Linked DNA regions of Sagittula sp. P11. The protein of the gene in region 2 binds, or shares a complex with, the protein of the main gene of each other region. Links are inferred from orthologs where the notes say so. Each region holds a gene or a part of one and is shown on either strand. Other genes may lie near its edges.

Region 1 (11,172 bases), 2.5 Mb from region 2 along the record:
GCGCGCACCGGCAGGCCCGGGTGGCGCGCCTTCGATGAACGACGGGCTTACTTGTCGAGCTTCGACAACTTGTTCTGAAGCTCGGCCAGTTGTTTCTTTATATCGTCGAGGTCGTCCCCGCCCTTGGCCGGTGTCTCCATCGTCGGCCCGGTCGAGCCCGCAACCCCGCCGGTCATCGCCTTCAGGAACGCCTCCTGCTGCGCCTGCATCGCCTCGAGGCTCTTGGCCATGGACGGGTTCATGTTGCCCATGTTCTCGACCCACTTCGACTGGCTGTCGCGGAACATCTCGAAGGTCTGGGCCAAGAACTGCGGCACCGTGCTGGTGGCCTGCGTCGTGTAGCTGCGGACAAGGTCGGTCAGCACGTTGATCGGCAGGACGGACTCGCCCTTGCTTTCATGCTCCGCCACGATCTGCAGAAGGTACTGCCGCGTCAGGTCATCTCCGGACTTCAGGTCGACGATCTGCACGTCCCGGCCATCGCGAATGAAGCCCGCGATATCCTCCAGCGTCACGTAGTCGGAGGTCTCGGTGTTGTACAGCCGCCGGCTGGCGTAACGCTTGATCAAAAGCGGTTTTTCGGTCTCGGCCACGGGTTCCCCCTCCTCCGGAAAATGCAGCGATGCAGCAAAGCCTATGCGAGCGCAGAAGAAAAGGAAACCCTTCTGTGAGCAGGGCTTCCATGCGCTGAAAGCGTGACGTGGCAGGGGGTTACGGCAGGCGCGCCCGTCAGAACAGGCTGCCCTGCTCGGGCGGCTCCTGTTTTGCCTTGCGGCGTTGGGGCGCGCCGCCGCCCAGCTTCAGCCTCCCGTCGGCGAATTCCACCTCCAGCCCGGAGGCCTCCTCCGCAGCGGCCCGGCTGGTGACAACCCCGCTCTCGGACCAGACGACGGCATAGCCGCGGTCGAGCGTGGCGCGATACGAGAGCGTCTCGGCCAGGCGGGCCAAGGCCTCCAGCCGCTGACGGGTATCCTGAAGGCGGGCCTCCTGCGCGGCATCCATCCGTTGGGACAACCGGTCCAGCCGCTCGCGCCCGGTGCCGATCTCGCGCAGGATGGCACGCGGCGTCAACCGCGCGGCCCGCGCGTCCAGCGTGTCCCGCCGCACCTTGATGGCCCGTTCCAGCGCCGGGCCAAGGCGGGCCGCGCGCTCATCCAGCCGCCCACGCTCCACCGACACCGCGCGCCGCAGGATTGCAGGGCGCAGGGACCCCACGGTTTCGGTCAGCCGCAGGCGCTGCCGGTCCACCGCGCGGGTCAGTGCCGCGGGCAGCCGGTCGCCCATGACATCCAGCCGCTGCCGCGGCCCTTCGACCAGTTCCTCCGGGCGGGGAAGCGCACGCGCCAGATCGCGCAGCCGCTGCCCGCGATGCTCGATCCTGAGGCCCATGGCGCGGGTCATTCGTGCACCGAAGTCCCGGGTCTGTGCAGCAAGTTCCATACGCACCGGCACCGCCAGTTCGGCGGCGGCAGTGGGCGTCGGCGCCCGGCGGTCGGACACGAAGTCGATCAGTGTGGTGTCGGTCTCGTGCCCCACCGCGGATATCAGAGGGATGTCGGAAGCCGCCGCCGCCCGCGCCACGACCTCCTCGTTGAACCCCCAGAGGTCCTCGACGGAGCCGCCCCCCCTTGCCACGATCAGCAGGTCCGGTCGCGGCAAGGCACCGCCGCGCTGGAAGCGGTTGAACCCCTCGATGGCCCGGGCCACCTCCGGCGCGCAGGCCGCGCCCTGCACCGCCACCGGCCAGATCAGAACCTTGCGCGGGAAACGATCGCGCAGCCGATGCAGGATATCCCGGATGACCGCGCCCGAAGGCGAGGTCACGACACCGATGATCTCCGGCAGGTAAGGCAAGGGTTTCTTGCGCCCGGCATCGAAAAGGCCTTCCGCCGCCAGCGCCGCCTTGCGCTTTTCCAGCATCGCCATCAGCGCGCCCGCGCCCGCCGGACGGATATCCTCCAGCACGATCTGGTACTTGGACTGCCCCGGGAAGGTGGTCAGCCGTCCGGTGGCCACCACCTCCATCCCTTCCTCCGGCTGGGTCTGCAGACGCGACGCCACGCCCTTCCACATCACCCCGGAGATCACCGACCGGTCGTCCTTCAGGTCCAGGTACACGTGCCCGGAGCGCGGTCGCGACACGCGCCCCACCTCGCCCCGCACCCGGACGAAACCGAACTCCCCCTCGATCACGCGCTTCACCGCGCCCGAAAGCTCGGAGACCGAGAATTCCGGCGTGTTGCCATTCGTGCCGTCGTCGATCAGGTCCATGCCACGCTCTCTTGCCCTCACTTCCCGCGAACCTTAAAGCACCCGTAAACCGATCAAAAGCGCCCCCGTCCTTCATCTTGGTGACAAATACCTCGGGGGTCCGGGGGCTGGCCCCCGGTCCCGCCCCGGCCATCCGCCCCGACTGCAACACAGGAGCACGCACATGAACATCCTCATCCTCGGCAGCGGCGGACGCGAACACGCCCTGGCATGGGCCGCGCTCCAGAACCCGAAATGCGACAAGCTGATCGTCGCGCCGGGCAATGCGGGCATCGCGCAGATCGCGGAATGCGCACGGATCGACATTGAGGACGGCGGCGTGGTCGCGGAATTCGCCTCCGACAACGCCATCGACCTGGTGATCGTCGGACCGGAGGCCCCCCTGGCGGCGGGCGTCGCCGACCGGCTGCGGGAGGCCGGCCTGTCAGTTTTCGGCCCCTCGGCAGCGGCGGCACGGCTCGAAGCCTCCAAAAGCTTCACCAAGGAAATCTGCGACGCCTGCGGCGCGCCCACCGCGGCCTACGGCCATTTCACCCACGCCGATGCAGCAAAGGCCCATATTCGTGCAGGAACCGCCCCTGTCGTGGTCAAGGCGGACGGTCTGGCCGCGGGCAAGGGCGTCATCATCGCCGAAACCCTCGACGAGGCCTGCGCGGCTGTCGACGAGATGTTCGGCGGTGCCTTCGGCGGCGCGGGCGCCGAGGTGGTGATCGAGGAATTCATGACCGGCGAAGAGGCGTCCTTCTTTGTCCTTGTCGACGGCGAAACCTGCCTGCCGGTCGGAACGGCGCAAGACCACAAACGCGTGGGCGAAGGCGACACCGGCCCGAACACCGGCGGCATGGGTGCCTACTCTCCCGCACCGATCATGGACGGTGCCGTGACCGCCAAGGCGCTGGACGAGATCGTGCGCCCCTGCATGGCCGAGATGGTCCGGCGCGGCACGCCCTACCAGGGCGTCCTGTACGTTGGCCTGATGATCGAAGACGGTCAGCCGCGGCTGGTGGAGTACAACGTGCGGTTCGGCGATCCGGAATGCCAGGTCCTGATGCTGCGGCTGGGCGCTCAGGCACTGGACCTGATCCACGCCTGCGCCGATGGGCGGCTTGCCGATGCACAGGTCAACTGGGCCGACGACCACGCCTTGACCGTCGTCATGGCGGCCGACGGCTACCCCGGCAGCTACAAGAAGGGCACCGTGATCCGCGGGTTGGACGCCCTGCCCGAGGACAGCTTCAACGTCATGTTCCATGCCGGCACGACCGAGGCCGACGGCGCGGTAACGGCCACCGGCGGGCGCGTCCTGAACGCCACGGCACGCGGCGCCACGCTGCAGGAGGCCCGCGACCGGGCCTACGCGATGGTCGATGCGGTCGACTGGCCGGAAGGGTTCTGCCGCCGCGACATCGGCTGGCGGGCGCTCTGAAACCTGCACTGTCCGGGCCGGTCCTGACGGAAAGGGACCGGCTTCAGGGCTCGATGATCTCCCGCTCGGTCACGATCAGGTCAAGCGGCTGGTCCGTGTCCTCCAGCGGCAGGTCATCCATCTCCTGACCGGCAAACGCGAAGCCGATGGCAAGGGTCGGGCGTTTCGCCCGGAGCCGCTCCAGGGTGCGGTCGTAGAAGCCGCCGCCATATCCCAAACGCCCGCCACTGCGACTGAAGGCAACCAGCGGGACGATCAGGATCTCCGGCTCCATCGCCACGCCCGCCGCCGGGATGCGCGCGCCGAAGGGCCCGTGCGTCATCTCGCAGTCCGGCTCCCAGACGGAAAAGCTGAGCGGCAGCCCCGGTCCGTCGATCACGGGCACGCCAACGGGGCCGTAGGCCGAGGCCTCGGCCATGGCGGCGAGCGGGTCGATCTCCGTTCGGATGGCCATGTAGCCCGACAAAGGCACCCCGCGATGCCCCGCCAATATCTCGCTCAGACGTCCCGCCTGGCCCGGAAACCGTGCGTCGAACGCCGCTTTTCGTGCAGCAAAGGCCGCCTTGCGGGCGGCCGCCTTGCGCTCTTCCAGCGTCACAGCAACACCACAACGGCAAGGCCCAGAAAGGCGAAAAAGCCGACCACATCCGTGACGGTGGTTACAAAGGCACCGGAGGCGAGCGCGGGATCAACGCCCACCTTTTCAAGCACCACCGGGATAATGATCCCCGCAAGGCCTGCAATCACGAGGTTGATGACCATCGCCGATGCAATCACGCCGCCCAGGGCAGGCGAGCCGAACCAGATGATGCCGACGATCCCCATGATGACCGCGAAGGCCACGCCGTTGATCAGGCCGACCACGCCTTCACGGCGGATCACCCGCCACAGGTTGGAGCCGGTGAGGTCCTTGGTCGCCAGCGCACGCACCGCAACGGTCAGCGACTGCGTCCCGGCGTTCCCCCCCATGGAGGCGACAATGGGCATCAGGACCGCCAGCGCGACGATCTCGGCGATGGCCGCTTCGAACTGCGCGATGACGAGGCTGGCCAGAACCGCCGTCACGAGATTGACCGCCAGCCAGGGAATGCGGCGCTTGACCGTATCGACCACCTTGTCCGACAGGCGGCTTTCTCCGTCCACACCGGCCAGCCGCAGGATGTCTTCCTCGTTCTCCTCGTCCAGCACCGCCATGGCGTCGTCGATGGTGATCTGTCCGACGAGGCGGTCGTTCTCATCCACGACCGGGGCCGAGATCAGGTGGTACTGGTTGAAGGCATAGGCGACCTCGCCCTCGTACTGCATCACCGGGATGGTGTGGAACGACTCCTCCTGGATCGACTTCAGGGTCACGTCGCGCTTGGAAGACATGAGCCGCCCGAGGGTAACGTTGCCGACAGGCCGAAGGCGCGGATCGACCAGCACGATATGGTAGAACTGCTCTGGCAGGCTCTTGGACGAACGCAGGAAATCGATGGCCTCGCCGACGCTCCAATGCTCCGGGGCCATGACGACCTCGCGCTGCATGAGACGGCCGGCGGAGAACTCCGGGTAGGCCAGCGACTGCTCGACCGCGGCCCGTTCGCTTTCCGGAAGGACGTCCAGGATCGCTGTCTGCTGCGGCGTGTCGAGGTCCTCGATTAGATCGACCACGTCGTCGGAATCGAGCTCGCGGACCGCCTCGGCCAGCACCTGCGGCGTGAGGATGCCGATGACTTCCTCGCGCAGCGCCTCGTCGAGTTCCGAGAGGATGTCGCCGTCCATCTCGTGCCCGTAAAGCCGGATCAGCCGCATCCGGTCGTAGGCGTTCACCTGTTCCAGAAGGTCGGCGATGTCGGCCGGGTGCAGCGGCTCCATGAGCTCGACAAGCTGCTCCCGGTCGTCGGTGTCTACGGCGTACAGAATCCGCGCGACGGCCTTGCGGTCGAGGTCGTATCCCTCGTCGCGCGCCTCTTCCCGCGCGTCCTCGTCGGCCACTGCCTCGCTTTCCTGCGCCATGTGCCTGCCCTTCCGCGTTTCTTGTCACGGAGACTAGGTCAAGCGCCCGGAAAGCAACAGGGCAGATTGTCCTTTTCGCAGCGGCCCCATAGGGTTTGCGCGGACTGCGCGGGAAGGAGATCGCGATGACATCAGAGCTGCATCTCGGGCAATTGATCCGTTTCAGCGCGGACCCCTTCCAGGAGGGGATCGAAGCGGCCGAACACGTCACTTCGGGCGCGATTCTGGTCGTTGACGGCACGATTGCGGAGGTTGGCGGGGCGGACGCGCTCAGAAAACAGCACCGTGACGCGAAGGTCCACGACCATGGCAGCGGGCTGATCCTTCCCGGCTTCGTCGACGCCCATGCGCATTACCCGCAAACCGCAATGATCGCGAGCTGGGGCAAGCGGCTGATCGACTGGCTGAACACCTACACCTTCCCCGAAGAAAGCCGGTTCAAGGATCCCTCCTACGCGCAGGAGATCGCGGGGCGATACCTCGACCTGCTGCTCGCGCATGGCACGACCACGGTCTGCACCTATTGCACGATCCACCCGGCCTCCGTCGATGCGATCTTCGAAGCGGCGGAGGCGCGCGGCATGCGGGTGTTCGCTGGCAAGACCTGCATGGACCGCAACGCGCCGGACACGCTGCGGGACACCGCGCAAAGCGCCTACGACGACAGCAAGGCGCTGCTGAGCCGCTGGCACGGGCGCGGGCGGGCGTCCTATGTCATCACGCCCCGCTTCTCACCCACGTCGACGCCCGAACAGCTCTCGGCCCTTGGCGCACTTTGGGCCGAACATCCCGACTGCCTTATGCAAACCCACCTGTCCGAGCAGACCGAAGAAATCACGTGGGTCAAAAGGCTTTTCCCGGAGGCGCGGGATTACCTCGACACCTACGAAGCGCACGGGTTGCTCGGGGCCAATGGTCTCTATGGACACGCGATCCACCTTGAGCCGCGCGAACGCGACCGGTTGCGTGAGGTCGGAGCGGCTTTAGTGCATTGCCCGACGTCCAACACGTTCATCGGCTCCGGTCTGTTCGACATGGACGGGCTGATGGCAGAGGGGCACCGGATCGGGCTGGCCACCGACACGGGCGGCGGGTCCTCCTTCTCGATGCTGCGAACCATGGCGGCGGCCTACGAGATCGCGCAGCTGCGTGGCCGGGCCCTGCACCCGGCAGAGCTGCTTTGGCTTGCGACCGAAGGCTCTGCCCGCGCCCTGCGGCAGGACAGGATCGGACGGCTGGAACCGGGCGCGGAGGCGGATTTCATCGTCCTTGACCTCGCCTCCACCCCGGCCATCGCGCAGCGCTCCGCCGTGGCGGAAACCATCTGGGAGGCGCTCTTCCCGACGATCATGATGGGCGACGACCGCGCGATCGCGCAGACCTATGTGATGGGCAAACCGTCCAAAGCGTGAGGCGCCTCAGCAGCCGTCGCGGCCCAGCACCAGCACCCAGACATCGCCGGGCGCGCGGACCAGTCCGTATTCCCTGACCTCCGGCTTCACCATGTTGTCGCGATGCGGCGGAGAAGCGATCCAGTCGCCCAGCACCTCGGACAGGGTCTTCTGGCCCTTGGCGATGTTCTCGGCCACGGCGCAGGCCCCGTAACCCTGCCGCCTGACGCGGGTCATGACGTCGCTGCCATCCGACCCCTCGTGCGAAAAGAAGCCTTTGCGGGACATGTCGAGCGCATGTGCCTTGGCCGCCTCTTCCAGGCGCGGCGAAGGATTGACCTGGTCCAGCCCCTCTTCGGCGCGCAGGCCGTTCAGCATCTGGCGGACGGGTTGGGCAGTGGCAGCATTGGCGGCAAGAATAGCCGCAAGACACAGTCCATAAAGGATTTTCACAGAATATTCTCCAAACGACGCACAAGCGCATTCTGCCTTTTTATGGCAGCGTCCAGATCGAAAGTCACCACCTGCCCGTCCCGGACGACCTGCCGCCCCTCAACCAGAAGGTGTCTGACCCTGGGCGGCCCCGCCAGCAACAGCGCAGCCGGGTCCCAGCTTCCTGCGGACTCGATGCCCGACACGTCCCACAGCGCGATGTCCGCCCGTTTGCCCACAACGATCTGACCGCAGTCGTGGCGGCCAAGCACCTCTGCCCCGCCGCGCGTCGCGATGCGCAGTGCCTCGCGTGCGCTCATGGCGTCGGCGCCGCGGGCGACACGCTGCAGCAGCATGGCCTGCCGCGCCTCGGCCACGAGGCTACCCGCATCGTTCGAGGCCGAGCCATCCACCCCGAGGCCCACCTTCACGCCCGCATCGCGCATGGCGCGGACCGGCGCGATGCCAGATCCGAGGCGGCAGTTGGAACATGGGCAATGGGCGACCCCGGTGCGGCTGCGGGCGAAGAGGTCGATCTCCGTCGTGTCGAGCTTCACGCAATGCGCATGCCAGACGTCATCGCCGGTCCAGCCGAGATCCTCGGCGTACTGGCCCGGCCGGCAACCGAAATGCGCCTCGCTGTAGGCGATGTCCTCGTCGTTCTCGGCGAGATGCGTGTGCAGCATCACGCCCTTGTCGCGGGCCAGCAGCGCGGCGTCGCGCATCAGGTCCCGGCTGACCGAGAAGGGCGAACAGGGTGCGATGCCGACGCGGACCATGGCGCCGTCGCGGGGATCGTGGAAGGCGTCGACCACGCGGATGCAGTCTTCGAGGATGGCCGCTTCCCGTTCCACGAGGCTGTCGGGCGGCAGGCCGCCATCGCTTTCCCCGATGCTCATGGCGCCACGGGTCGGATGGAACCGCAGCCCGACCTCCCCCGCCGCCGCGATGGTGTCGTCCAGCCGGGCGCCGTTGGGATAGAGGTACAGGTGGTCGGAAGTCAGCGTACAGCCGGTCAGCGCCAGTTCAGCCAGACCGATCTGCGCCGAGACAAAGATCTCCTCGGGGCCGAAACGCGCCCAGATCGGGTAGAGCGTCTGCAACCAGCCAAAGAGTAGCGCATCCTGTCCGCCGGGTACCGCACGGGTGAGCGTCTGGTAAAGGTGATGATGCGTGTTCACGAGGCCCGGCGTCACGACGCAGGTCGCCGCGTCGATGACCTCTCCCGTTGTGGCAAGGCCGGTGCCGATCTCTGCGATGATCCCGTCGCGCAAACGGATGTCCGTGCCGGTCGTCTCCGTTCCGGCATCGTCCATGGTCAGCAGGTGGCGGGCATTGCGGATCAGGATCTCGGGCATCGCGGCGGCTCCTCAATAGCCTTTCAGGATCTCCAGCGCCGCCGCGTGCAATTCCGGGTTCGCCGCCGCCAGGGCGCGACCGCCGTAATGCACCGGCCCGCCCGCCCAGTCCGTCACGATCCCGCCCGCCGCCTCGATCAAGGCGATGGGGGCCTGGATGTCGTAGGCCTGTAGCCCGGCCTCGATGACGAGGTCGATCTGCCCGGCCGCCAGCAATGCGTAGGCGTAGCAGTCCATGCCATAGCGCACCAGTTTGGCGCGGGCCGCAACGGCTTCGAAACCGGCGCGGTCCTGCGGCTGGCCGACTTCGGGGAAGGTGGTGAAAAGCAGGGCGTTTTCGAGTCCGGAAGTTCGCCGTGTGACCATCGGGCCCTGCCCGCGCGGACCACGCCACGCCGCCTGCCCCAGCCCGCCGGAAAAGCGTTCGCCCATGTAGGGCTGGTCGACGATGCCATAGCGCGGGCCAGTGTCGTCCGAGAGCGCTACGAGCACGCCCCAAGTCGGGGTTCCGGCAAGGAAGCCGCGCGTCCCGTCGATCGGGTCGAGCACCCATGTCAGCCCACTGGTGCCGGATTGCGTGCCGTATTCCTCGCCAAGGATCGCGTCGTCGGGCCGGCGTTCTGCCAGGACCTTGCGCATCGCTTCTTCGGCGGCGCGGTCAGCGGCGGTCACGGGATCGAACCCGTCCGTCAGCTTGTTGTCCGCGGTCAGCCCGGCTGATCTGAAGTAGGGGAGTATCGCCGCCCCGGCTGCATCTGCAAGGGCGTGCGCAGTGCCGATCAAATCTTCGGCCAATCGTCCTGAAATGTCCACCTGTCGCCTCCGTACGCTTCGCCCTGTCAGGGGCTATCGCAGGCGGCGCGGCGGCTCAAGCCACGTCGGACAGGACGCGGGCGAGTTCGAAAAGACGGCGTCGCTGGTTCTCGGGGATCGCGTAGTAGGACCGCACGAGGTCGAGTGCTTCCTTGTCGCCAAGGATATCCGCCGGGACGTTGTCGCCAGAAGCAACTTCGGAATTCTCGTTTTCGATGCCTTCGAAGAAGAAGCTCACCGGAACGTCGAGCGCGTCTGCGATGTCCCAGAGGCGGGAGGCACTGACACGGTTCGCACCCGTTTCGTACTTCTGGATCTGCTGGAACTTGATACCCACTTTTTCGGCCAGCTGCTGCTGGGTCATGCCCACCAGCCAGCGGCGATGTCTAATACGTTTTCCAACATGAACGTCAACGGGATGCGCCATCGTGTGTCTTCCTGTTCTAAGGTTTGGCCAAATGAGAGACCCGGTTATCTTCAGACCGTCCGACCAGCCTCATCCTGCACGTGTATGGCCTGATGTGCTACATCAAAACGGTCACTCATATCAAGACACACAACCGCCTAATAATGGTAAACGCGAACGAATAACAACACAAAGTTGAAAAAAAACAGGAATTGTTGCTGTTAATAAATTTGGACTGCACATTACGCGTCCAAGGCGCGAGGAATTCGTCGATCTTCCGGCGCAAAAGGATAGGAGGCACCTATGCGTGCGTACGTGAAATTTTCTCCGGAGTCCGCACCGGAGTTGAAAGAAATCGAGGTCCCGACCCCGGGACCGGGAGAGATTCGGATTCGAGTCGCCGCCTGCGGCCTGAATTTCGCCGACCTTTTGATGATCAAGGGTACCTATCAGGATACTCCGGACTGTCCTTTCGTACTCGGTATGGAGGTCGCCGGCGTGGTTGATTCGCTCGGTGAGGGTGTCGAGAACTTCGCTCCGGGGGACCGTGTGGCGGTCTTCGGCGGGCAAGGCGGTCTGGCCGAGATGGCCTGTTTCGATGCCACCCGCGCCGTCCGCCTGCCGGATACAATGGACTTCACCACCGCCGCAGCCTTCCAGATCGCCTATGGCACCAGCCACGTGGCGCTCGACCACCGCGCCCGCCTGCAACCGGGAGAGACCCTTCTGGTGCTGGGCGCTGCCGGGGGTGTCGGGCTGACGGCGGTGGAGATCGGCAAGCTGATGGGCGCGACGGTCATCGCCTGTGCCCGCGGCACCGATAAGCTGGAGGCCGCGAAGGCGGCCGGTGCAGACCACCTGATCGACGCGCGGACACAGGACATAAGGGCCGAGGTGAAGGCGCTCGGCGGTGCGGATGTGGTCTATGATCCCGTCGGCGGCGAACAGTGGGAGGCCGCCTTCCGCGCCTGCAAACCCGAGGCGCGCCTGCTGCCGATCGGCTTCGCATCCGGCGACGTGCCGCAGGTCAAGACGAACCACCTGCTGGTCAAGAACCTTTCCGTGCTGGGCGTCTAC
Region 2 (12,121 bases):
CTTCTCAGCATGCGCCAGGGCCGCCTCGCGTACCCAGGCACCGTCGTCCCACGCCTGCCTGCGTGCCGCGACCCGGTCGCGCGCCATCGGCCCGTGCCCCTTCACGACGCGCCAGAACTCGTCCCAGTCGATCGGTCCGTGATCGTAGCCGCCCTTTTCCTCGTTCCATTTCAGGTCCGGGTCCGGGAAAGTCAGGCCGAGGTACTCGCCCTGCGGCACCGTGGCGTCGATGAATTTCTGGCGCAGCTCGTCGTTGGTGAAGCGCTTGATCTTCCAGGCCATCGACTGGTCGGAATGCTGGCTGTCCGCGTCATGCGGGCCGAACATCATGATCGAGGGCCACCACCAGCGGTTCAGGGCGTCCTGCACCATCGCCTTCTGCTCCGCCGTGCCGCGTGCCAGCGTCATGACGATCTCGTAACCCTGTCGCTGGTGGAAGGATTCTTCCTTGCACACCCGGATCATCGCCCGTGCGTATGGCCCGTAGGAACAGCGGCACAGCGGGATCTGGTTCATGATCGCCGCACCGTCGACGAGCCAGCCGATGATGCCGATATCGGCCCAGGTCAGCGTCGGGTAGTTGAAGATGGAGGAATACTTCGCCTTGCCGGACAGCAGCTCCTCGGTCATCTGCTCCCGCGTGACGCCCAGCGTCTCTGCGGCGGAATAGAGGTAGAGACCGTGGCCGCCCTCGTCCTGCACCTTCGCCAGCAGCGCCGCCTTGCGCTTCAGCGACGGCGCGCGCGTGATCCAGTTCCCCTCGGGCAGCATGCCGACGATCTCGGAATGCGCGTGCTGGCCGATCTGGCGCACCAGAGTGCGGCGGTAGCCTTCGGGCATCGGGTCGTTCGGTTCGATCTTTTCCTCGGCGTCGATGCGCGCCTGGAAACGCTCCAGCACCTCCGGCGTTTCCGCCGTGCGTCCGTCCGCGCCGATCAGTCCCTGCGAATACATGACAAGCCTCCTCCAAAACCCGTGCCTCCTATATATGTTACAAAACGGGTTCAGAAAAGGGATTTTTGTAATACTTGCCAAATTCCGCTGCCGACGCCACCTATGCCACATGACAAAGACCCTGCTTTCCCTCGGCCACGGCTTCTCGGCCCGCTTCCTTGCAACGGACCTCCTTGCCGAAGGCTGGCGCGTGATCGGAACCACCCGCTCCGCCGACAAGCTCGATTCGCTGAGAGCGACAGGGGTAGAGGCCATCCTGTGGGAGCACGTAGCCCTCTCCCGCGCCCTGGCAGAGGCCACCCATGTGCTGATGAGCGCCGCCCCGGATGCCGACGGCGACCCGGCGCTGCAACTCATCGGTCCCGAACTGGCCGAGGCTGCGGATCGCCTGGAATGGGTCGGCTACCTTTCCACCACCGGCGTCTACGGCAATGCCGACGGCGACTGGGTCGACGAGAGCTCGCCGCTCAACGGGCAGTCGCGCCGCGCCCGCGCGCGGATCGAGGCCGAGGCCGCATGGCGCGCCATCCCGGGCCTGCCGGTCCACAGCTTCCGTCTGGCGGGCATCTACGGCCCAGGCCGCGGTCCCTTCGAGAAGGTGCGCAACGGCACCGCCCGCCGCATCATCAAGGACGACCAGGTGTTCTCCCGCATCCACGGCGAAGACATCGCGCAGGTGCTGCGCGCCTCCATAGCGCGGCCCAACCCCGGTGCGGCCTACAATGTGTGCGACGACGACCCGGCCCCGCCGCAGGACGTCATCGCCTATGCCGCCGAACTCCTGGACGTGCCGCCGCCGCCCGAAGTGCCCTTCGAGGAGGCCGACATGTCGCCGATGGCGCGCAGCTTCTACGCCGACAACAAGCGCGTCTCGAACCGCCGCATCAGGGAAGAACTGGGCGTGACCCTGCGCTATCCCGACTACAAGTCGGGCCTGCGCGCCGTGCTTGCCGCCGAGACGCAACACGGCGGCCACGGAAAATGACGCCCCAGGAACGTCCCGCGCCGGAAAACCTCAACGCCCTCCTCGACGCGATCAGCCCCGACGAAGGGCAGAAGCGCGTCTCCGTCGAGAACGTGCTGGACAAGATCGGCGGGCGGTCGTTCTCGGCCGTGATCCTCGTGCCTGCGGTCGTCCTCGTCTCGCCGATCTCGGGCATTCCCGGCACGCCCACCATCGGCGGGCTGATCGTTCTGCTGATCACGCTGCAGGCCATGTTCGGGCGCAAGCACCTGTGGCTGCCGGGCTTCCTGCGCCGGCGCGCGGTGTCGGCCGCGCGACTGCAGAAAGGGATCGACTGGCTGCGCAAACCGGCAGGCTGGATGGACCGCCACAGCCACAACCGGCTGCGCATCCTCGTCAGCGGCCCGGCGCGGTTCATAGCCTACCTGACATGCTCGGTTATGGCACTCAGCTGGCCGCCGCTCGAACTGCTGCCCTTCTTCACCAGCTTCAGCGCCGGTGCGGTGGCGATGATCATGTACGGGCTGATGGTCCGCGACGGGGCATACACGCTGGCGGGCTACGTCCAGTCCGCCCTGCTCTACGTGATCCTGCTGTCGGTCTGGGCGGGGATCGTCTAGGCGACGCCCCCGGCCATGCGCCTTGGCTCTGACACCCGGCGCGACGGGATGTAGGGCGGGGCTGTGCGCCGCCCTCCCCTCAGGCCCGCTTGTCCAGACGTTCGACCCCCAGTGCAGACAGCACCTTCGCTTCGATGTCCTCGGCGTTCAGCTTTGCCACGGCGTACATGTCGCGCGGGCTGGCCTGGTCGATGAAGATGTCGGGCAGCACCATGCTGCGATACTTCAGGCCTCGGTCGAAGACACCCTCTTCGGCCAGAAGTTGCGCCACGTGCGACCCGAAGCCGCCGACCGCCCCTTCTTCGACAGTGATCAGCGCCTCGTGCTCCCGGGCGAGCCGCAGCACCAGGTCGCGGTCCAGTGGCTTGGCAAAGCGCGCGTCCGCCACGGTAACCGAGACGCCGCGCGCCTCCAGCGCCTCTGCCGCCTTGATACTTTCGCCAAGGCGCGTCCCGAAGGACAGGATGGCGACCCGCGTGCCTTCGCGCATCACGCGGCCCACCCCGATCTCCAGCGGCACGCCGCGCACCGGCATCTCCACGCCTTCACCCTCGCCCCGCGGATAGCGGAAGGCGATGGGGCCCGTATCATGCGCGGCGGCAGTGGCCACCATGTGCTTCAGCTCGGCCTCGTCGGCCGCCGCCATGACCACAAAGCCAGGCAGGTTGGACAGGTAGGCGACGTCGTAGGACCCGGCATGCGTCGCCCCGTCCGCCCCCACCAGACCGGCCCGGTCGATGGCGAAGCGCACCGGCAGCCGCTGGATGGCCACGTCGTGCACCACCTGGTCGTACCCGCGCTGCAGGAAGGTCGAATACATGGCGCAGAACGGCCGCATGCCCCCGGCGGCAAGCCCCGCGCTGAACGTCACGCCGTGCTGCTCCGCGATGCCCACGTCGAAGCACCGCGAGGGGTAGCGCTCTGCAAAGAGGTCCAGCCCGGTGCCGTCCGGCATCGCCGCGGTGACCGCGCAGATACGGCTGTCGTCGGCGGCCTCTTCCATCAGCGCCTCGGCAAAGACCTTGGTGTAGGACGGGGCGTTGGAGGGCGCTTTCTTCTGCTCGCCCGTGACCACGTCGAACTTCGCCCGGGCATGGCCCTTGTCGGCGGCGTGCTCCGCGTGGCTGTAGCCCTTGCCCTTGCGGGTCAGCGCATGGATCAGGATCGGCCCCGTCGCCCGTGCCTTCACCGTGCGCAGCACCGGCAGAAGCTGGTCCAGGTCATGCCCGTCGATCGGCCCGAGGTAGGAGAAGCCCAGTTCCTCGAACAGCGTCCCGCCCACGGCCATGCCTTTCAGCATCTCCTTGGCGCGCTTCGCCCCTTCGCGGAACGGCTCCGGCAGGAGCGATACGGCCCCTTTCGCGGCGGCCTTCAGATCGTGGAACGGCGCCTCAGCATACAGTCGGGTCAGGTAGGAGGACAGCGCGCCGGTCGGCGGCGCGATGCTCATCTCGTTGTCGTTCAGGATGACGATCAGGCGTTTCTTCAGGTGGCCGGCGTTGTTCAGTGCCTCGAAGGCCATGCCCGCGCTCATGGCTCCGTCGCCGATCACGGCGATGGCGTCGCCGTGGCCGGTGTCACAGGCGCCGCCGAGATCGCGCGCGACGGCAAACCCCAGCGCGGCGGAAATCGAGGTCGAGGAATGGGCCGCGCCAAACGGATCGTAGGGCGACTCGGAGCGCTTGGTGAACCCCGACAGCCCGTCCTTCTGCCGCAGCGTCCGGATGCGGTCGCGCCGCCCGGTCAGGATCTTGTGCGGATAACACTGGTGCGACACGTCCCAGATGATCTTGTCGCGCGGCGCGTCGAATACCGAATGCAGCGCCACGGTCAGCTCGATCACGCCCAGACCGGCGCCGAGGTGGCCGCCGGTTTCGGACACGGTCGAGATTGTCTCTTCCCGCAGTTCATGCGCCAGACGCTTCAGTTCGGCGTCGGAGAACTGCTTGAGGTCGGCAGGGGTGTGCACCCGATCCAGCAAGGGGGTCTCGGGGCGGTTCGGACGGGTATCGGACGTGGTATCGGACATGGCGCGGACTGGGGTCCTCTCTTTGCTCAACGTCCATCTAGAGCATCCGGGCGTCAAGGCCCGGGCCAATGGACGGCGTGCGTCAGTTCCGCCGCGAGATAACGAAGCGGGCGGCGTCCCGCAAGGCGTCAGCCACGTCACCGTATACGTCAAGGGATGTGCAGGCTTCGTGCACGAGTTCCTGAGCCCGCGCCTTCGCCCCTTCCATCCCGAGGAGGCTGACAAAGGTTGCTTTGCCGCGATCCGCGTCCTTGCCCACGGCCTTGCCGACCGTGGCGGCATCGCCTTCCACGTCCAGAACGTCGTCCCAGATCTGGAATGCGAGCCCGAGGCAGTTGCCATACCGCCGCAGCGGGCCTGTGCTTTCTCCCGCCATGACCGCGCCCGCCCCGCAGGACCAGGAGATCAGCGCACCGGTCTTGCCGGCTTGAAGGGCGGTGATCTCCTCCAGCGTCAGGGGCGTCTCGGCGCTTTCGGCGGCGATGTCGCGCGCCTGTCCGCCGACCATGCCGCGCAGGCCCGCCGCCACCGCCAGTCCGGCGACCAGCTCCAGGCGGCGTTCTGCCGGGCACGCCGTGTGCGTCACCAGTTGGAAGGCCAGGGCCTGCAGCGCATCCCCGGCCAGGACGGCGGTGGTCTCGTCCCACTTGCGGTGCACGGTGGGTTTCCCGCGCCGCATGTCGTCATCGTCCATGCAGGGTAGATCGTCGTGCACGAGGCTGTAGGCATGCAGCGCCTCGATGGCGCCCGCCGCAGGTGCCGCGTGCTGCCGGTCGATGCCGAACACCCGCGCGCCTTCGATGACCATGAAGGCCCGCAGCGCCTTGCCGCCCTCCACCGCATAGCGCATCGCAGCCGCCACCGGTCCCGGCACGCCTGACAAGGCATAGGAAATCTGGCCATTCGCCAGCTCGGCGGCACGGGCAAGCGCCGCCTCGAACCCGAGCGGCGCAATGTCCGCCGTCCGCTCCTGTCCGGAGCCGTCCGTCATCAGAGGCCCTCGACCGGCTTCGTCCCCACGGGATTGCCGTCGCCGTCCAGCGTGATCGCGGCAACCTTTTCCTCGGCTTCCTTGAGCTTCTGGTCGCAGCGCTTGCGCAGCTCGGCGCCGCGCTCGTACAGCTTGATCGAGTCTTCCAGCGCCACGTCGCCGCGCTCGAGCGCGCCCACGACACGCTCCAGCTCGGCCATGGCCTGCTCAAAGCTCATCTCGTTCACAGGTTGCTCGCTCATGCACCCGCCTCCATCAGGACTTCGACATGCGCCTTTGCCGACGCGCTCAGGCCTGCAAGATCATACCCGCCTTCCAAAGTCGAGACCACGCGCCCGCCGGCCGTCTCCCGCGCGATGTCGCACAATGCGCGCGTCACCCAGCGGAAATCGTCCACCGTCCAGTTCAGGTTGGCGAGCGGGTCGTCCTGATGCGCGTCGAAGCCGGCAGAGATGATCAGCAGTTCCGGCGCAAAGTCGCGCAGCCGGGGAAAGGCCTCCTTCTCGTACCGGGCTCGCATCTCTGCACCGCCGCTGTCGGGCGGCAGCGGCAGGTTCATGACATTGTCATGCGCGCCCCGTTCCTCCGGGTGCCCTGTACCGGGCCAGAGCGGCATCTGCTGGGAAGTGATGAACAGGCTGCGCGCCTCGTTCCACAAGAGGTCCTGCGTGCCGTTGCCGTGGTGAACGTCGAAATCGACAACTGCCACGCGCTCCAGCCCGTGAACGTCCAGCGCATGCTTGGCGGCCAGCGCCGCGGTGCCGAACAGGCAGAACCCCATCGGGGTCTCCGTCTCCGCATGGTGGCCCGGCGGGCGGGTGGCGCAGAAGGCATTCTTCACCTCGCCCCCTATCACCATGTCGACGGCCTGGATCCCCGCCCCGGCGGCAAGCCGCGCCGCCCGGACCGACCCCGGCGACATCCATGTGTCCGCGTCGAGCTGCGTCACACCCTTGGCCGGCTCCGCCGCGACGATCCGGTCGATGTAGCGTTGTGGGTGCACAAGGCGGATTTCCTCATCCGTGGCCTCGCGCGCCGTGACGCGGTGCAGGTCGAGCGTCTGCAGCGCGTGCAGGACATGCTCCAGCCGGGCGACGCGTTCCGGATGCCCGTCCGGCGTCACATGCTCAAGGCAATCGGCATGGGTGATCAGTGCGGTCGTCATGACGCCCTCCCTCGAATTTTCATGGAAACCGTAGCCGCGCGTCAGTCAGGTGCAAGCATGTATCCGGCCCCGCGCACCGTCTGCAGGTAGCGCGGCTGCTTCGGATCGCTTTCCAGCTTGCGCCGCAGCCGGGTGATCTGCACGTCCACCGCGCGCTCCTGCGCCTGCCCTTTGTCGCGGCCCAGTTCCTCCACCAGCCGCGAACGGCTCAGCGCCTCGCCCGGCTTGGCCGAGAAGATCCGCATCAACTGTGCCTCGGTCGCGGTCAGGCGGACCATCTCATCGCCGCGCCACATCTCGCCACGCTCGATGTCGTAGCGGACGGCGCCCAGCGTCATGAGCTTTGGCGCCGCTTCCTGTGAGGCGGGCTCCGGCATGCGCCGCAGAATCGCGTTGATCCGGAGCAGCAGTTCCTTCGGCTCGAACGGCTTGGCAAGGTAGTCGTCCGCCCCGGCCTCCAGCCCGGCGATGCGATCCTCCGTTTCGGACCGGGCGGTCAGCAGCAGGATCGGCACGGTCGACGTTTCGCGGATCCCGCGGGTTAGGCTGACGCCGTCCTCGCCCGGCATCATCACGTCCAGCACGATCATGTCGAAATCCAGACCCATCAACAGCCGCCGGGCATGGGCCGCGTCGCGCGCGGCACTCACCAGAAACCCGTTCCGCACAAGGAACTTCTGCAGCAGCCCCCGGATCCGCTCATCGTCATCCACGATCAGCAGATGGGCGTCGTTCTCACTCATCCGCGACCCTCCCTGAGCTTTTGATACTGGAGCCGCATCTCCGGGTCCATCATCGCTTCGAGCACCCGGCGAAACCCGGCGACCGCCTCCGGCCCGGCGTCGCGGAAGGCCGCCCGCATCCGCGCACGCTGCACGTCCGAGAGTTCGCGTTCCAGACGCCCGCCCTCTTCGGTGAGGTAAAGGTGCCGTTCACGCTTGTCGATGCGGCCCACGCGGCTCTCCACAAGGCCGTCCTCGATCAGCGTGCGCAGCACGCGATTCAGGGATTGCTTGGTCACGCCGAGGATATTCAGGAGGTTGTTGACCGTCGTGCCCGGGGCGCCGTGGATGAAGTGCAGCGCCCGGTGATGGGCGCGCCCGTAACTCAGCCCCGTCAGGATACGGTCCGGGTCCGCAGTGAACCCGCGGTAGGCGAAGAACATCGCTTCCGCGCCCTGCCGCAGCTGCTCGTCGGTGAGATACAGCAGCGTCTCGCCCTGCGCTGTCCGCCCGTCTGACATCGGATGCCTCCTGTTTTGCAGGGCATTTTAAGTCAGCCTTGTTGACATTCCAAGGTCGAATTGGTAGCGAGTCGCCAGTTTGGCGCAACTTTATATCCGACTTCAGTCAATTCCGCGCAACAATCGGAAAAGCGCCGCAACGCAGAGGAGAGACGCGATGGCCGAGAGTGCCTATGACGACCGCGACGGCAAGATCTGGCTGGACGGCAAGCTTGTGGATTGGCGCTCCGCGCAGGTCCATGTCCTGACTCACGGGCTGCACTATGCCTCCTCCGTGTTCGAAGGCGAACGCGCCTACGGCGGCAAGATCTTCCTGTCGCGCAAGCATTCGGAGCGCCTGCATTTCTCGGCCTCCTGCCTCGACTTCGAGATCCCGTTCTCCGTCGACGAGATCGAAGCCGCCAAGGCCCAGGTGCTGGAGGCCAACGGTTTCACCGACGCCTACGTGCGCGCGGTGGCCTGGCGCGGCGCCGGTCCGGACATGGGTGTGTCCTCGGCCCGCAATCCAGTGCGGCTGGCCATCGCTGCCTGGGGCTGGGGCAACTACTATGGCGATGCGAAGATGAAGGGCGCGAAGCTCGACATCTCCAAGTGGAAGCGCCCCTCGCCCGAGACCATTCCGGTGCACGCCAAGGCCGCCGGCCTCTACATGATCTGCACCACATCCAAGCATGCGGCCGAAGCCAAGGGGTGCTCCGACGCGCTGTTCATGGACTACCGCGGCTACGTGGCCGAAGCGACCGGCGCCAACATCTTCTTCGTCAAGGATGGCGAGGTGCACACGCCGAAGCCCGACTGCTTCCTCAACGGCCTGACCCGCCAGACGGTGATCGGCATGCTGGAAGAGAAGCAGATCAAGGTCCACGAACGGCACATCATGCCGGAAGAGATGGAAGGCTTCGAGCAGTGCTGGTTGACCGGCACCGCCGCCGAGGTGACCCCGGTGGGCCAGATCGGCGATTACAACTTCGAGGTCGGTGCCATGACGCGCGAGATCTCGTCGGACTACGAGAAGCTGGTCCGAAGCTGATTGAACGGGGGCGGAGTACAACTCCGCCCTACGGCATCTTCCTCCGGGCCCCGACGTCACTCGATGACCCGCGAGAATCCCCGGCTCAGATCAGGGACCTTAACATGGCTGTGTTGCCCTGGATTACGGAATTGAGTTCCACGACACGGGCCAGCCTGCGTTCGATCTCGTCCTGACAGGCATCCAGTTGTTCGACGATGCCGGACAGGGCGGTGCCGGAATTGTTCAGCGCCGCGCTTTCGATCTTGCACATCATCCGCGTGGAGCTGAGCCCCGTCACGTAGCGCTTCATGTCCAGCACGCTGCGGGCGAAGCGCTTTGCTTCCGTTTCAACGTCTCCGAGCGATCCGGCGGTGGCTTCGAGGAAACTGTTGCGCACCTCTTCGCAACGGGCCGCTTCCGTTTCCGTCGACACGTTGCTTGGATAGATCGCGCCGAACTTTTCGCGCTCTTCCTCGAAGATGCCGATCATTTCGCGTTCGATCTGCGTGGCGAAACCCAGGAACTGGCCCTTGAAGATTGCGTCGCGGATGCGGGCGAAGACACAGGCATCGCCGTCGACGAAGGTGTCCACCCAGGTCGACATTTCCTCGAGCATCTGGCTGTAGTTGACCGAGATCGCGCTGATCGGGCCGCCCGCGCTTTCCAGACGCGAAGCGATGATCCGCATGTTCATCGGCACGGTCCGGATCGCCTTGAACGCTTCGGTCATCTCGGTGGTCTCGACGTGCACCTGCGTGATGGCGCGCGACATGTCCAGAAAACGCCGCTGGAGTGGGTCGAGTTGGCGGCCGAGATGCTGGGCGCGGGTTTCCGCCTCCACCGCCATGGCGTGGCTCTGGAAAGCATCATAGCTTGAATAGCCGGCCTTTTTCAGCGCCTCCAACATGGCATCGGCGCTGGCGGAAGGCTTCAGCCCCTCTTCGCGTTCCCGGGCCAGAAGGCTCTTGTAGATCAGTTCCACCTTTTCCCGCAGGGGCGAGGTCGGCTTCAGCCGGGTGGAGACATACCCCCCCTCGATCGGTGCGATGAGTGCGAACACCCAGTAAAACCGGCCGTTCTTGCACCTGTTCTTGACGTAGCATCCGGTGGGTTTGCCCTGTCCAAGGCGATCCCAGACCAGTTGGAAAACGCCTTTGGGCATGTCCGGATGGCGGACGATCTTGTGCGGCGCGCCGACCAAATCATCCCAATCGTATCCCGCCACACGCTGGAACACGGTGTTGCCGGCCTGGATCACACCGCGTGGATCGGTGCGTGAGTAGAACAATTCCGAAAGATGGAATTGTGCCTCCGACCCTGCGTAGCTGCTGTCGGAGGTAAAACGCGTTGTATGCTCTGTCATTCGTCCGGCCTCTGAAAACGACCCGGCTCGCACTTTCTGCCAGATCCCTTGAGAATTGATGAATGCTCGCCCTGCCCCCGGCGGTTCAGGACATGCTTCTCAGCATCGCGCTGTGGCCCTGGATGTTGGAGTTCAGCTCAACGACCCTGGCGAGACGGCGCTCGATTTCGTCCTGCCGTTCGTCGAGCTGTTCGACGATGCCATTCAGGGCGGTGTCCGAATCCCCCAGCGAGGCGCTTTCGATCTTGCACATCATCCGGGTGGAGCTGAGACCGGTCACGTAGCGCTTCATGTCCAGCACGCTGCGGCTGAGGCGGCGCACTTCGGATTCGATCAGTTTCAGGGACTCCTGCGCCTCGGTCTGAAAGCGGTGCGCCTCACGCTCGAGCGTTTCCTTGTCCTGGGAGAGGGCCGTGATGTCCTTTGCCCCGGCCAGATCCTTTTCGAAATAGACCGACATGGACGACTGCATCGAGGACGCACAAACTAGGAACTGCCCCTGTTGGATCGCGGACTTGATACGGGCAAAGGTGCAGTCCGGCCCTTCCGCGAACTGCTTGATCCAGGTCGACATTTCCTCGAGCATCTGGCTGTAGTTGACCGAGATCGCGCTGATCGGCCCGCCCGAACTTTCCAGACGCGATGCGAGGATGCGCATGTTCATCGGCACCGTGCGGATGGCGCGAATGACCTCTACCAGCCCCTCGACCTCCGCCCCGAGTTCGCTGATCGTGTCGAACATCGCGAAGAAGCGCTGCTGCATCGGGGTCAACGGCATGTGCACCAGCTTCGAGGTGTTCTCCATCTCCGTGCGCAGGGCGTGCGCCATGAAGGCGTCGTAGTCGACGAAACCCATCTCGGCGATCTTCGCCAGCAGGCGTTCCGCGCTTTGCTCCGGGGTCACGCCGTCGTTCTGTTCCGCGTTGAGAAGGTCCTTGTAGATCGCCTCCACCTCCGCCCTGAGGTCGGTTGTGGGCTTCAGCCGAACGGACATGTAGCCCTCGGGAATCTTCCACGTCAGCGCGGTGACCCAGTAGTGCCGCCCGTCCTTCGTGCGGTTCTTGACGTAGGCGACCATCTTCTTGCCGGACTTCAGGCGGTCCCAGAACAGGTAAAAGACGCCCTTCGGCATGTCGGGATGGCGGACCAGCTTGTGCGGCGCGCCCTTCAGCTCGGACCAGCCGAAGCCGGAAATCCGGCGAAAGACCTGGTTGCCCTCGGCAATGATGCCGCGGTCGTCGGTGCGGGAATAGAACAGCTCGCCGGGATCGAACGGCACTTCGCCGCCGGACAGGGGCCGGGTCTGCGGGGCAAGTTGTCTGTCGTGCTGGCTCATGACCGGATCCTTGGTTCGGGTTCGCCGGTCAGCATCCCCAAGATATCTTGTCAGAAGGTGAAAACGGCAGGCACATCTCTGCGCCTGCCGTGGTTTCTCTTCGTAAAATTGACGGGTTAACCCTGATGGAGGTTAACCGGACCTCGAAAATTCGAACGATCAGCCCGGGCTCATGCCGCGCATGCGCTCCGACCGGCGGCGCAGGATCTCCACCGTGGTCAGCAACAGGATCGAGATCGCTACGAGGATCGTCGCCACCGCAAGGATCGTCGGCGAAATCTGCTCCCGCAGGCCGGTGAACATCTGCCATGGCAGGGTCTGCTGCTTGGCCGAACCGACGAAGAGCACGACAACTACCTCGTCGAAGGAGGTGATGAAGGCGAACAGGCCGCCCGAGATCACGCCTGGCAGGATGAGCGGCATCTGCACACGGAAGAACGTCGT

The links.
Region 1: the proteins of CDO87_RS04620 (region 2) and xseA are in contact, whole or in part, in a cryo-EM structure (PDB 8TXR), measured with the Escherichia coli proteins. The link is inferred for Sagittula sp. P11 from one-to-one orthologs.

Annotation. Positions count from the first base shown.
Region 1 is NZ_CP021913.1:3,423,519-3,434,690, reverse strand. The notes cover bases 1-2,996. They hold xseA (exodeoxyribonuclease VII large subunit), read right to left. Parts: upstream 2,272-2,996; coding sequence 730-2,271; downstream 1-729. Other genes in these bases: purD (phosphoribosylamine--glycine ligase), read left to right, coding at 2,435-2,996; phaR (polyhydroxyalkanoate synthesis repressor PhaR), read right to left, coding at 48-593. Outside these bases: more of purD, read left to right, coding at 2,997-3,697; CDO87_RS16735 (5-formyltetrahydrofolate cyclo-ligase), read right to left, coding at 3,741-4,295; mgtE (magnesium transporter), read right to left, coding at 4,292-5,695; guaD (guanine deaminase), read left to right, coding at 5,821-7,107; CDO87_RS16720 (CAP domain-containing protein), read right to left, coding at 7,114-7,539; CDO87_RS16715 (8-oxoguanine deaminase), read right to left, coding at 7,536-8,876; hisN (histidinol-phosphatase), read right to left, coding at 8,889-9,671; CDO87_RS16705 (helix-turn-helix domain-containing protein), read right to left, coding at 9,745-10,116; CDO87_RS16700 (NADPH:quinone oxidoreductase family protein), read left to right, coding at 10,399-11,172. UniProt on the Escherichia coli protein: Bidirectionally degrades single-stranded DNA into large acid-insoluble oligonucleotides, which are then degraded further into small acid-soluble oligonucleotides.
Region 2 is NZ_CP021913.1:937,847-949,967, forward strand. Bases 4,180-7,110 are described here. They hold CDO87_RS04620 (exodeoxyribonuclease VII small subunit), read right to left. Parts: upstream 5,801-7,110; coding sequence 5,558-5,800; downstream 4,180-5,557. Other genes in these bases: dxs (1-deoxy-D-xylulose-5-phosphate synthase), read right to left, coding at 4,180-4,567; CDO87_RS04615 (polyprenyl synthetase family protein), read right to left, coding at 4,650-5,558; CDO87_RS04625 (histone deacetylase family protein), read right to left, coding at 5,797-6,723; CDO87_RS04630 (response regulator), read right to left, coding at 6,765-7,110. Also shown: 1,2-phenylacetyl-CoA epoxidase subunit PaaA, read right to left, coding at 1-954; CDO87_RS04600 (SDR family oxidoreductase), read left to right, coding at 1,064-1,939; CDO87_RS04605 (exopolysaccharide biosynthesis protein), read left to right, coding at 1,936-2,538; more of dxs, read right to left, coding at 2,618-4,179; more of CDO87_RS04630, read right to left, coding at 7,111-7,466; CDO87_RS04635 (MarR family winged helix-turn-helix transcriptional regulator), read right to left, coding at 7,463-7,966; CDO87_RS04640 (branched-chain amino acid aminotransferase), read left to right, coding at 8,124-8,996; CDO87_RS04645 (PAS domain-containing protein), read right to left, coding at 9,082-10,341; CDO87_RS04650 (PAS domain-containing protein), read right to left, coding at 10,427-11,677; CDO87_RS04655 (ABC transporter permease), read right to left, coding at 11,837-12,121. UniProt on the Escherichia coli protein: Bidirectionally degrades single-stranded DNA into large acid-insoluble oligonucleotides, which are then degraded further into small acid-soluble oligonucleotides.